One region of the Microvirgula sp. AG722 genome, then DNA from elsewhere that is predicted to be linked to it. Evidence: predicted binding sites of a transcription regulator. Region 1 holds the regulator's gene; the other holds the start of a gene.
What was found. Region 1 encodes sigma-54, which starts transcription at its own class of promoters, with help from an activator protein. Its sites were predicted from a motif close to CTGGCACGCTTCATGCTT; they were not measured.
Positions count from the first base shown of each region.

Region 2: a site for sigma-54 is predicted at 1,386-1,403, ahead of glnA (type I glutamate--ammonia ligase). Genes of this name have one in related genera too.

Region 1 is NZ_QLTJ01000004.1:31,811-35,978, forward strand. Features, by position in the region: gene hprK (HPr(Ser) kinase/phosphatase) at 1-205, opposite strand, end outside; gene ptsN (PTS IIA-like nitrogen regulatory protein PtsN) at 198-665, opposite strand; gene hpf (ribosome hibernation-promoting factor, HPF/YfiA family) at 931-1,269, opposite strand; gene DFO50_RS07925 (RNA polymerase factor sigma-54) at 1,340-2,785, opposite strand; gene lptB (LPS export ABC transporter ATP-binding protein) at 2,795-3,529, opposite strand; gene lptA (lipopolysaccharide transport periplasmic protein LptA) at 3,526-4,095, opposite strand; gene lptC (LPS export ABC transporter periplasmic protein LptC) at 4,073-4,168, opposite strand, start outside.
Region 2 is NZ_QLTJ01000002.1:404,930-409,097, forward strand. Features, by position in the region: gene aroE (shikimate dehydrogenase) at 1-655, opposite strand, end outside; gene DFO50_RS05475 (rhodanese-like domain-containing protein) at 704-1,153, opposite strand; gene glnA (type I glutamate--ammonia ligase) at 1,482-2,900, shown strand; gene DFO50_RS05485 (hypothetical protein) at 3,152-3,424, shown strand; gene glnL (nitrogen regulation protein NR(II)) at 3,497-4,168, shown strand, end outside.

The sequences.
Region 1 (4,168 bases):
GCTGGTTCAGGTAGTCGCATTCGGCGACGCCGAGCACCTGCAGGCTGTTCGGGTGGATCAGGTTCAGGTGGCCGACCAGGGCCAGGGTTGGCCGCTGGTCGTCGGTGCCGATCAGGTTGTCGATGCCGGACGAGCCGGCGACCCAGTTCAGATTGAGTTTCTGCCGGTTGTCCTGATAAAGCTTCCTGACCGTGATGCTAGGCATGGCTGTCCTGCTGGGTGGTCAGAAGCTGGAACAGGGTCTGGGCATCCGGTGCGGCGGCCAGCGCTTCGCGCAGCTGGCGGCGGCTGAACATCTGTGCGAGTTCCGACAGTACCTGCAGATGCAGGTCGGTTGCCTGCTCGGGCACCAGCAGCACGAACAGCAGGCTGACCGGCTTGCCATCGGGCGAGTCGAACGGAATCGGGGATTTCAGGCGGATGAAGCAGCCGGCGACGTCCTTGAGCCCCTTGGCGCGACCGTGCGGGATGGCAACCCCGTGACCGAGTCCGGTGGAGCCGAGTTTTTCCCGGGCGAACAGGCTGTCGAAAACGGTGCTGCGGGCAATGCCGTAGGCGTTCTCGAACAGGATGCCGACATGCTCGAACACGCGTTTCTTGCTGCTGACGTCGAGATCGACGAGCAGGTGGTCGGTGCTGGGCAGGATCTTTGCGATCAGACTCATGGTCGTCAACGAGTACGAGTAATCAAAACGGGGCCATTCTAGCCGGTTACGGCGGGAGCGTCTGCCGCATTAGTGGGCACCCCGGCCGGTCTGCACCAGCAAAGGGCGGACCGGCAGCGGAATGCCTGTGCCGGCACCCCTCCGGGCGCGAGGGCCCGCAATCAAACGGGGGGACTGCCGTTTCCGGCAGTCCCCCCCTTTCAGTCAGGCCTGAGCCAGCGGCACGACGACCGCGGGCGCTTGCCCTTGTGAGTCTTCTTCAGGCTCAGGCTTCGGAGCCGGCGGACAGCTCCTGTGCCTTGTGCGCCTTGTCCGAGAAGTGATCCGTACTCTTCTCCTTGTGCTTCAGCACCTGTCTGTCCAGCTTGTCTGCAACCAGGTCGATGGCCGCATACATGTCGGCTGCGACTTCCTCGACGTGGATGTCCTTGCCCTTCAGGTGAACGTCGACCGTCACTTTCTGGTCGAGTTTCTCGACCGAGAGGGCGACGTTGACGGCAATGACGTTATCGACGTGGCGGGTGATGCGGTCGATTTTTTCCGACAGGTAGTCGCGCAGGCTCGGAGTGACTTCGAGATGGACGCCGGTGATGTTCAGGTTCATACCCTAACTCCTTCTGGTGGGCTGGCGTATCCATGTTGCTGGATACGCAGGGGGCGCGCCTTGACGCGCGTTAAATCGTTTTCCGCTGGTTTACCGGTGGTATCAGCAATGCCTCGCGATACTTGGCGACGGTGCGGCGGGCAACCTGGATGCCCTCGTCACCGAGCCGTTCGGCCAGCACGCTGTCCGACAGCGGTTTGTGCGGGTCTTCGTCGGCAATCAGCTTGCGCAACCGCGCCTTGATGGCGGTAGCCGAGCATTCGCCGCCGGAATCGGTGTCCAGCGCCGTGCCGAAGAAGTACTTGAGTTCGAACACGCCACGCGGACAGATCAGATACTTGCTGCTGGTCACGCGGGAGATGGTCGACTCGTGCAATCCCAATTCGTCGGCGACGTCGCGCAGCACCATGGGGCGCATTGCGACTTCACCCTGATCAAAGAACGCCTGCTGTCGCTCGACGATGACCTGCGACACCCTGAGTATAGTGTCGGCCCGCTGTTCGATGTTGCGGATCAGCCACTTGGCTTCCTGCAGCCGGCCGGACAATTGTCCGGCCTCGCCGCGGTGCCGGCTGAGCATCTGCGCGTACAGCTGATTTACTTTCAATTTGGGCTGAGTCGCAGGATTCAAGAGGGGCAGCCAGATTCCGTTGCGATCGCGACGGACCAGCACGTCGGCCATTACGTAGTGGGTGTCGCCGCTGCCGAAACCGGCGGCCGGACGCGGGTTCAGCGAGGCGATCAGCGCCTGGGCCTGCCGGATCGATTCGTCGTCGGCGCCGGTGGCGCGGCGCAGCCGGGTGAAGTCGCGGTTGGCGAGCAGCGGCAGGTGGTGGCGGACGATGTCCTGCGCCAGCGGCCTGGCCGGCGACTCGGGCCGGGCCGCCAGTTGCAGCAGCAGCGATTCGGTCAGATCGCGCGAGGCGACACCGGCCGGCTCGAACTGCTGGACCAGGGTCAGCGCCACGGTCAGCTCGTCGGGATCGATCTCCAGTTCCGCCGGCAGATGGACGGCAAGCTCTTCCAGCGGGCAGGGCAGGTAGCCGTCGTCGTCCAGTTCCTCGATGATGACCATCGCCATTGCCCGGTCGCGGACCGACAGCGGCAGCTCGGCCAGCTGCGCCAGCAGATGCTCGCGCAGCGTGGTGGCCCGGGTCAGGTTCTGGTGCGGGTCCCAGTCGTCGTCTTCGTCGCTGCCGTTGCGGCCGTAGCTGGACCAGTCGTTGACCAGGTTCAGGTCGGTGGCGCTGTCGTCGTTGCCGCCGGCCCCGTCCTGCTGCTGCGGTGGCTCACGCGGCTCGTCATGGCCGTTGATGGCAATCTCGCCGGCATCGCTGACTTCCGCGCCGTTTTCGTCACGGCCCTCGTCGCGCTCCAGCAGCGGATTGTCGGCGATGAACTGTTCCACTTCCTGTTGCAAGTCCAGCGTCGAGAGCTGCAGCAGCCGGATCGACTGTTGCAGTTGGGGCGTAAGGGTCAGTTGCTGACCCAGCTTGAGCTGGAGGCTTTGCTTCATGGCCGCTGTCTAGAGGTGGAAATGCTCGCCCAGGTAGACGCGGCGGACATTTTCGTCCTCGACCAGCGCCTGGGGCTTGCCGGCGGCAAGTACGCTGCCGGCATTGATAATGTAAGCCCGATCGCAGATGCGCAGGGTTTCGCGAACATTGTGATCGGTGATCAGTACGCCGATGCCGCGCTCCTTCAGGTAGGAGATGATCTTCTGGATATCGATGACGGCAATCGGGTCAACGCCGGCAAACGGTTCGTCCAGCAGGATGAAACGCGGGCGCATGGCCAGCGCGCGGGCGATTTCCACCCGGCGGCGCTCGCCGCCGGACAGCGACAGCGCCGGGTTGTCGCGCAGGTGGGCGATGTTCAGATCGTCGAGCAGCAGCTCCAGTTCTTCCTGGATCTTCGCCCCTTTCAGTCCGGTCAGCTCAAGCACGGCGAGAATGTTTTCCTCGACCGTGAGCTTGCGGAAGATCGAGGCTTCCTGCGGCAGATAGCCGATGCCGAGCCGGGCACGCTGGTGGATGGCCAGATGGCTGGCATCGATATCGTCGATATGGATGTCGCCGGCATCGGCCGGCACCAGGCCGACGATCATGTAGAAACTGGTGGTCTTGCCGGCGCCGTTCGGACCGAGCAGACCGACGACCTCGCCGCTGTTGATTTCCAGCGAGACGTCCTGGACCACCGTGCGCTTCTTGTAGCGCTTCTGCAGGTGGCGGACGCTGAGGCGACTGGTGGCTTGCGTCATTTATTGGCGCCTTCCTTCTTTTCACGCGGCTGGATCACCACGGTGACACGGCCCTTGCCGCCCTTCATTGCCTGGCCATGGGCATCGCTGCGGGTGCCGGTGGCCTGGAATTGCTGGGTCTTGCCGTCGTAGATGATCACATTGCCGGTGACGACGTCGCCACCGCGCTGAACTCTGCCGTTGTCATAGATTGTAACCAGTTGCTTGGCGTTGTCGTAGTCAATGCGCTGGCCCTTGCCGTTGATCCACTCGACCTTGCCGTCGCTGTCAGGGTCGAGGCGCTGGCGGAAGGTGGCCGGGTTGCCGATGGCGGTGCCGTACTGGTTGCCGGCCTTGTCCTGGTTCACCGTCAGTTTGGCGGCGGTCAGCTTCGATGTGCCCTGGGTCAGGATCACATTGCCTTCGTAGACGGTCACGCCCTTCTGCTGGTCGAGACTGGCCTGGTCGGCTTCGATATTGATCGGTTTGCTGCGGTCGGCCTTTTCGGCATGGGCGGCGAGGGCGCTGCAGACGATCAGGGCACCTGCGGCGAGGCGGAAGGAATTATTCGGATTTCGGCGGAGCATAAGTCATCCTGACGCGCGATTTGAGTTTGTATTGTTGGGTGGCATCGGCGTAGTGGAAACCCACCGAGTCAAT
Region 2 (4,168 bases), on a different contig from region 1:
CGTACACCATGTCGTAGACCAGCTCGCTGTCGGTCAGCACCCCGTCCGGCAGCGGCGGCAGCGCGCCGCTGAGACCGGCCGACGTGCCGTTGATGACGATGTCGAAGTGGCGTCCGGCCAGTTGCTCGTACGCACAGACCTCGATCCGGCCCCAGCCGGCGAAGTCGGCCGCAACCTGCTGCGCCTTGTCCAGCGTGCGGTTGACCAGGGTGACGCTGGCCGGCTTCTGCTCCAGCAGCGGCAGCAGCACGCCGCGCACGGCGCCGCCGGCGCCCAGCACCAGCACATTCTTGCCGGCGATGGCGACATCGAGGTTGACGGTGATGTCACGGGTCAGGCCGATACCGTCGGTATTGTCGCCATGGACCTCGCCATCGCGGAAAGTCAGCGTATTGACGGCCCCGGCCGCACGGGCACGCTCGGTCAGGTGCTGCCGCGCCAGCTCATGCGCTTCGAGCTTGAACGGCAGGGTCACGTTCAGTCCGTGGCCGCCGCCGGCGACAAAATCGCGCACGCTGGCGGCAAAGCCGTCCAGCGGCGCCAGCAGGCGTTCATAGGCCAGCGGCACTCCCTGCAGGCGGGCGAACTCGAGGTGGATGTACGGCGACTGGCTGTGCGCAATCGGGTTGCCGATAACGGCGTAGCGTTGGGTCATGATGGTCACTATCGCAAAGGGAAATTCGGAATTCGGTCGCGGGGCGGCTCAGCCCTGCCGCCATGGCAGGCCGCTGACACGCCAGCCGCCAAGGCGGTTGCGCTGGCCCTGCCCGTCGAGCGGGCCCTCGAAGCCGTCGAGGATGTTGTAGGCCTGGTAGCCCAGCCCGGCCGCCAGCGTGGCGGCGGCCACCGAGCGGACCCCGCTGCGGCACAGGAACAGGACCGGCAGGTCTTTCGCCACCGCCGCTTCGAGCTGGCCGGCAAAGGCCGGATTGGGCTGCATGCCGGGCCAGGTCCTGAATTCGATGCCGGTCGCGGACGGCGGCATGCCGACAAAGCTCCACTCGGCAGCGCTGCGCACGTCGACCAGGCGCGCGGCGCCCAGTTCGACCAGTCGCCAGGCCTCCGCCGGGGTCACCTCACCGGCATAGGCGCTGCCCGCTTCGCGTCCGCGTGTCGCGGCCCGGGCCAGAATTGTGTCAATTGTGTCGTCCATCGCGAAGCCAGCAAGCCGGGTGTCATGTTCGGGCGATTATAGTAGCAGCGAATGCACGGACAATGACAAGGCTTGTCCGGCAGTCGCCGGACGGTCCAAACCGGTGCATGCCCGTCAGCAATGCACCGGTTTTGTGCCACCGCACGGCAAATTGCACGCTTATGGTGCATCATGCCGTTGAGCGAGCCGGACGGGACGGCGTCCAGTCCCCGGGAATGCCGCGACAGCGGGCATGGCACAGTTTCTGCTATGTTTTCTGCCAGCTATCCGGTGCGCCCGGACCTCAACTTGAACGACTCGTAACACCTGAACACTTTGGGAGATTTGTATGGCGGCTGCCGACGTTAAGAAACTGATCGAGGATAACGACGTAAAGTTCGTTGACCTGCGCTTTACCGACACCAAGGGCAAGGAACAGCACGTCACCATCCCGGCGCACGTCCTGACCGAAGATGCCGAAGCCTGGTTCGAGCACGGCCATGCGTTCGATGGCTCGTCCATCGCCGGCTGGAAGGGTATCCAGGCCTCCGACATGCTGCTGATCGCCGACCCGGCGACGGCCTTCATCGACCCGTTCTACGACGAACCGACGGTGTTCATGACCTGCGACGTGGTCGATCCGGCCGACGGCAAGGGCTACGACCGCTGCCCGCGTTCGATCGCCAAGCGCGCTGAAGCCTACCTGAAGGCCAGCGGCATCGGCGATGTCGCCTTCTTCGGTCCGGAACCGGAATTCTTCGTGTTCGACAGCATCACCTGGCACGCCGACATGTCCGGCTGCCACGTGAAGATCAACTCGGAAGAAGCCGCCTGGTCGTCCGCCGATCCGCTCGACGGCGCCAACACCGGCCACCGTCCGCGCGTCAAGGGCGGCTACTTCCCGGTCCCGCCGGTCGACAGCTTCCAGGACATGCGCTCGCAAATGTGCCTGGTGCTGGAAGAACTCGGCGTGCCGGTCGAAGTGCACCACCACGAAGTGGCGACCGCCGGCCAGTGTGAAATCGGCACCCGCTTCAGCACGCTGACCCAGCGCGCCGACTGGACCCAGATCACCAAGTACGTGGTGCAGAACGTCGCCCACAGCTTCGGCAAGACCGCCACCTTCATGCCGAAGCCGATCTGCGGCGACAACGGCTCGGGCATGCACGTTCACCAGTCGATCTGGAAAGACGGCGTGAACCTGTTCGCCGGTGACGGCTATGCCGGCCTGTCCGACTTCGCGCTGTACTACATCGGCGGCATCATCAAGCACGCCAAGGCGCTGAACGCGATCACCAACCCGGGCACCAACTCGTACAAGCGCCTCGTGCCGCATTACGAAGCCCCGGTGAAGCTCGCCTACTCGGCCCGCAACCGTTCGGCCTCGATCCGCATTCCGCACGTGGCCAGCCCGAAGGCCCGCCGCATCGAAGCGCGCTTCCCGGACCCTTCGGCCAACCCGTACCTGTGCTTCGCCGCGCTGATGATGGCCGGCCTGGACGGCGTGCAGAACAAGATCCACCCGGGCGAACCGGCCAGCAAGAACCTGTACGACCTGCCGCCGGAAGAAGACAAGCTGATCCCGACCGTCTGCGCGTCGCTGGACGAAGCGCTGGGCGAGCTCGACAAGGACCGCGACTTCCTGACCCGTGGCGGCGTGTTCAGCAACGAGTGGATCGATGCCTTCATCGAACTCAAGATGCAGGAAGTCAACCGCATCCGCATGACGCCGCACCCGGTCGAGTTCGACGAGTACTACAGCCTGTAAGGGCCTGGCAGGGCGGGCACCGGAACACCGGGAGCCCGCCCGGCTGATACGGGGGACTGTCACACGACAGTCCCCCGGTTTTTTTGCACGGCCGGGCACCGACGTTCACCGTGGCGCGGTGCACGCCGGCTGACAGGATCTGCCCCGCTTCCGTCCCCGCCGCCGCGGGGAAACCCCGCTTCGCCCGTCCGTTCGACGTGGTCACTTTTTTCAGCCTTTTCCGACCCGGTCGATGGCGTATCATCGGCAGCATGACTCTGCGCCCCGCCCTTCCGCTGCTGGCTGCGCTGCTGGCGCTGCCGGTAACCGCCGCGCCCGTGCCGGTGGACGGCACGACACCATACCCGACGCCGCCCGACATCCGGCTCTCGCGCCCGGTGCCGACCGCGCCGTATGCGCCGCCGTCCCGCTTCGGCACCATCGCACCGATCCCGCCAGCGAGTGATCGCCAGCCGGCACCGGTACGCGATATCGACATGGACATCCGGCCCGCGCCGCGCCGTCTGCCCGACCGTCCGCGCTGAGCCCGGCACGGGTGCCGGCCACATGGCAGGCATTTTGCTTTATCGTCGTTATTCATTCCCTTTTGGCTGCCGATGCCCGATTCCGTTTTCGCCGGTCTTGCCCTGCTCGACACGGCGGTCCTCGCCGTCAACCGCGAGGGCGCCATCCTCCACGCCAACCCGGCAGCCGAAAACCTGCTGGCGCTGGGCAGTCGCGAACTGGTCCGCCACACCCTGTCGAGCCTGTTCGTCAATGCCCAGCCGCTGATGCGCGGCCTGGCCACCGCCGTCGACAACGATGTCAGTTTCACCGAACACGATCTGACGCTGGACACCACCAACCAGCTGCACCTGCACCTGTACTGCTCGCTGACGCCGATCGACGCCAACGGCGCGGCGGCGCTGCTGGAGCTGCGGCCGATCGACCAGCAGATCCGCATCGCCAACGAGGAACGCCTGCTGATCCAGCAGCAGGCGAACCGCGAGCTGATCCGCAATCTCGCCCACGAGATCAAGAACCCGCTTGGCGGCATCCGGGGTGCCGCGCAGTTGCTGGCACTGGAACTCGATGACCGCCCGGACCTGACCGAGTACCTCGATGTCATCCGCAACGAGGCGTTGCGCCTGCAATCGCTGGTCGACCGCCTGCTGGCGCCGAACCGGCGCCATGTGCAGGACGACGTCAATATCCACGAAGTGCTGGAACGGGTGCGCAGCCTGCTGCTGGCCGAGTATCCGGACGGACTGCACGTTCTCCGCGACTAC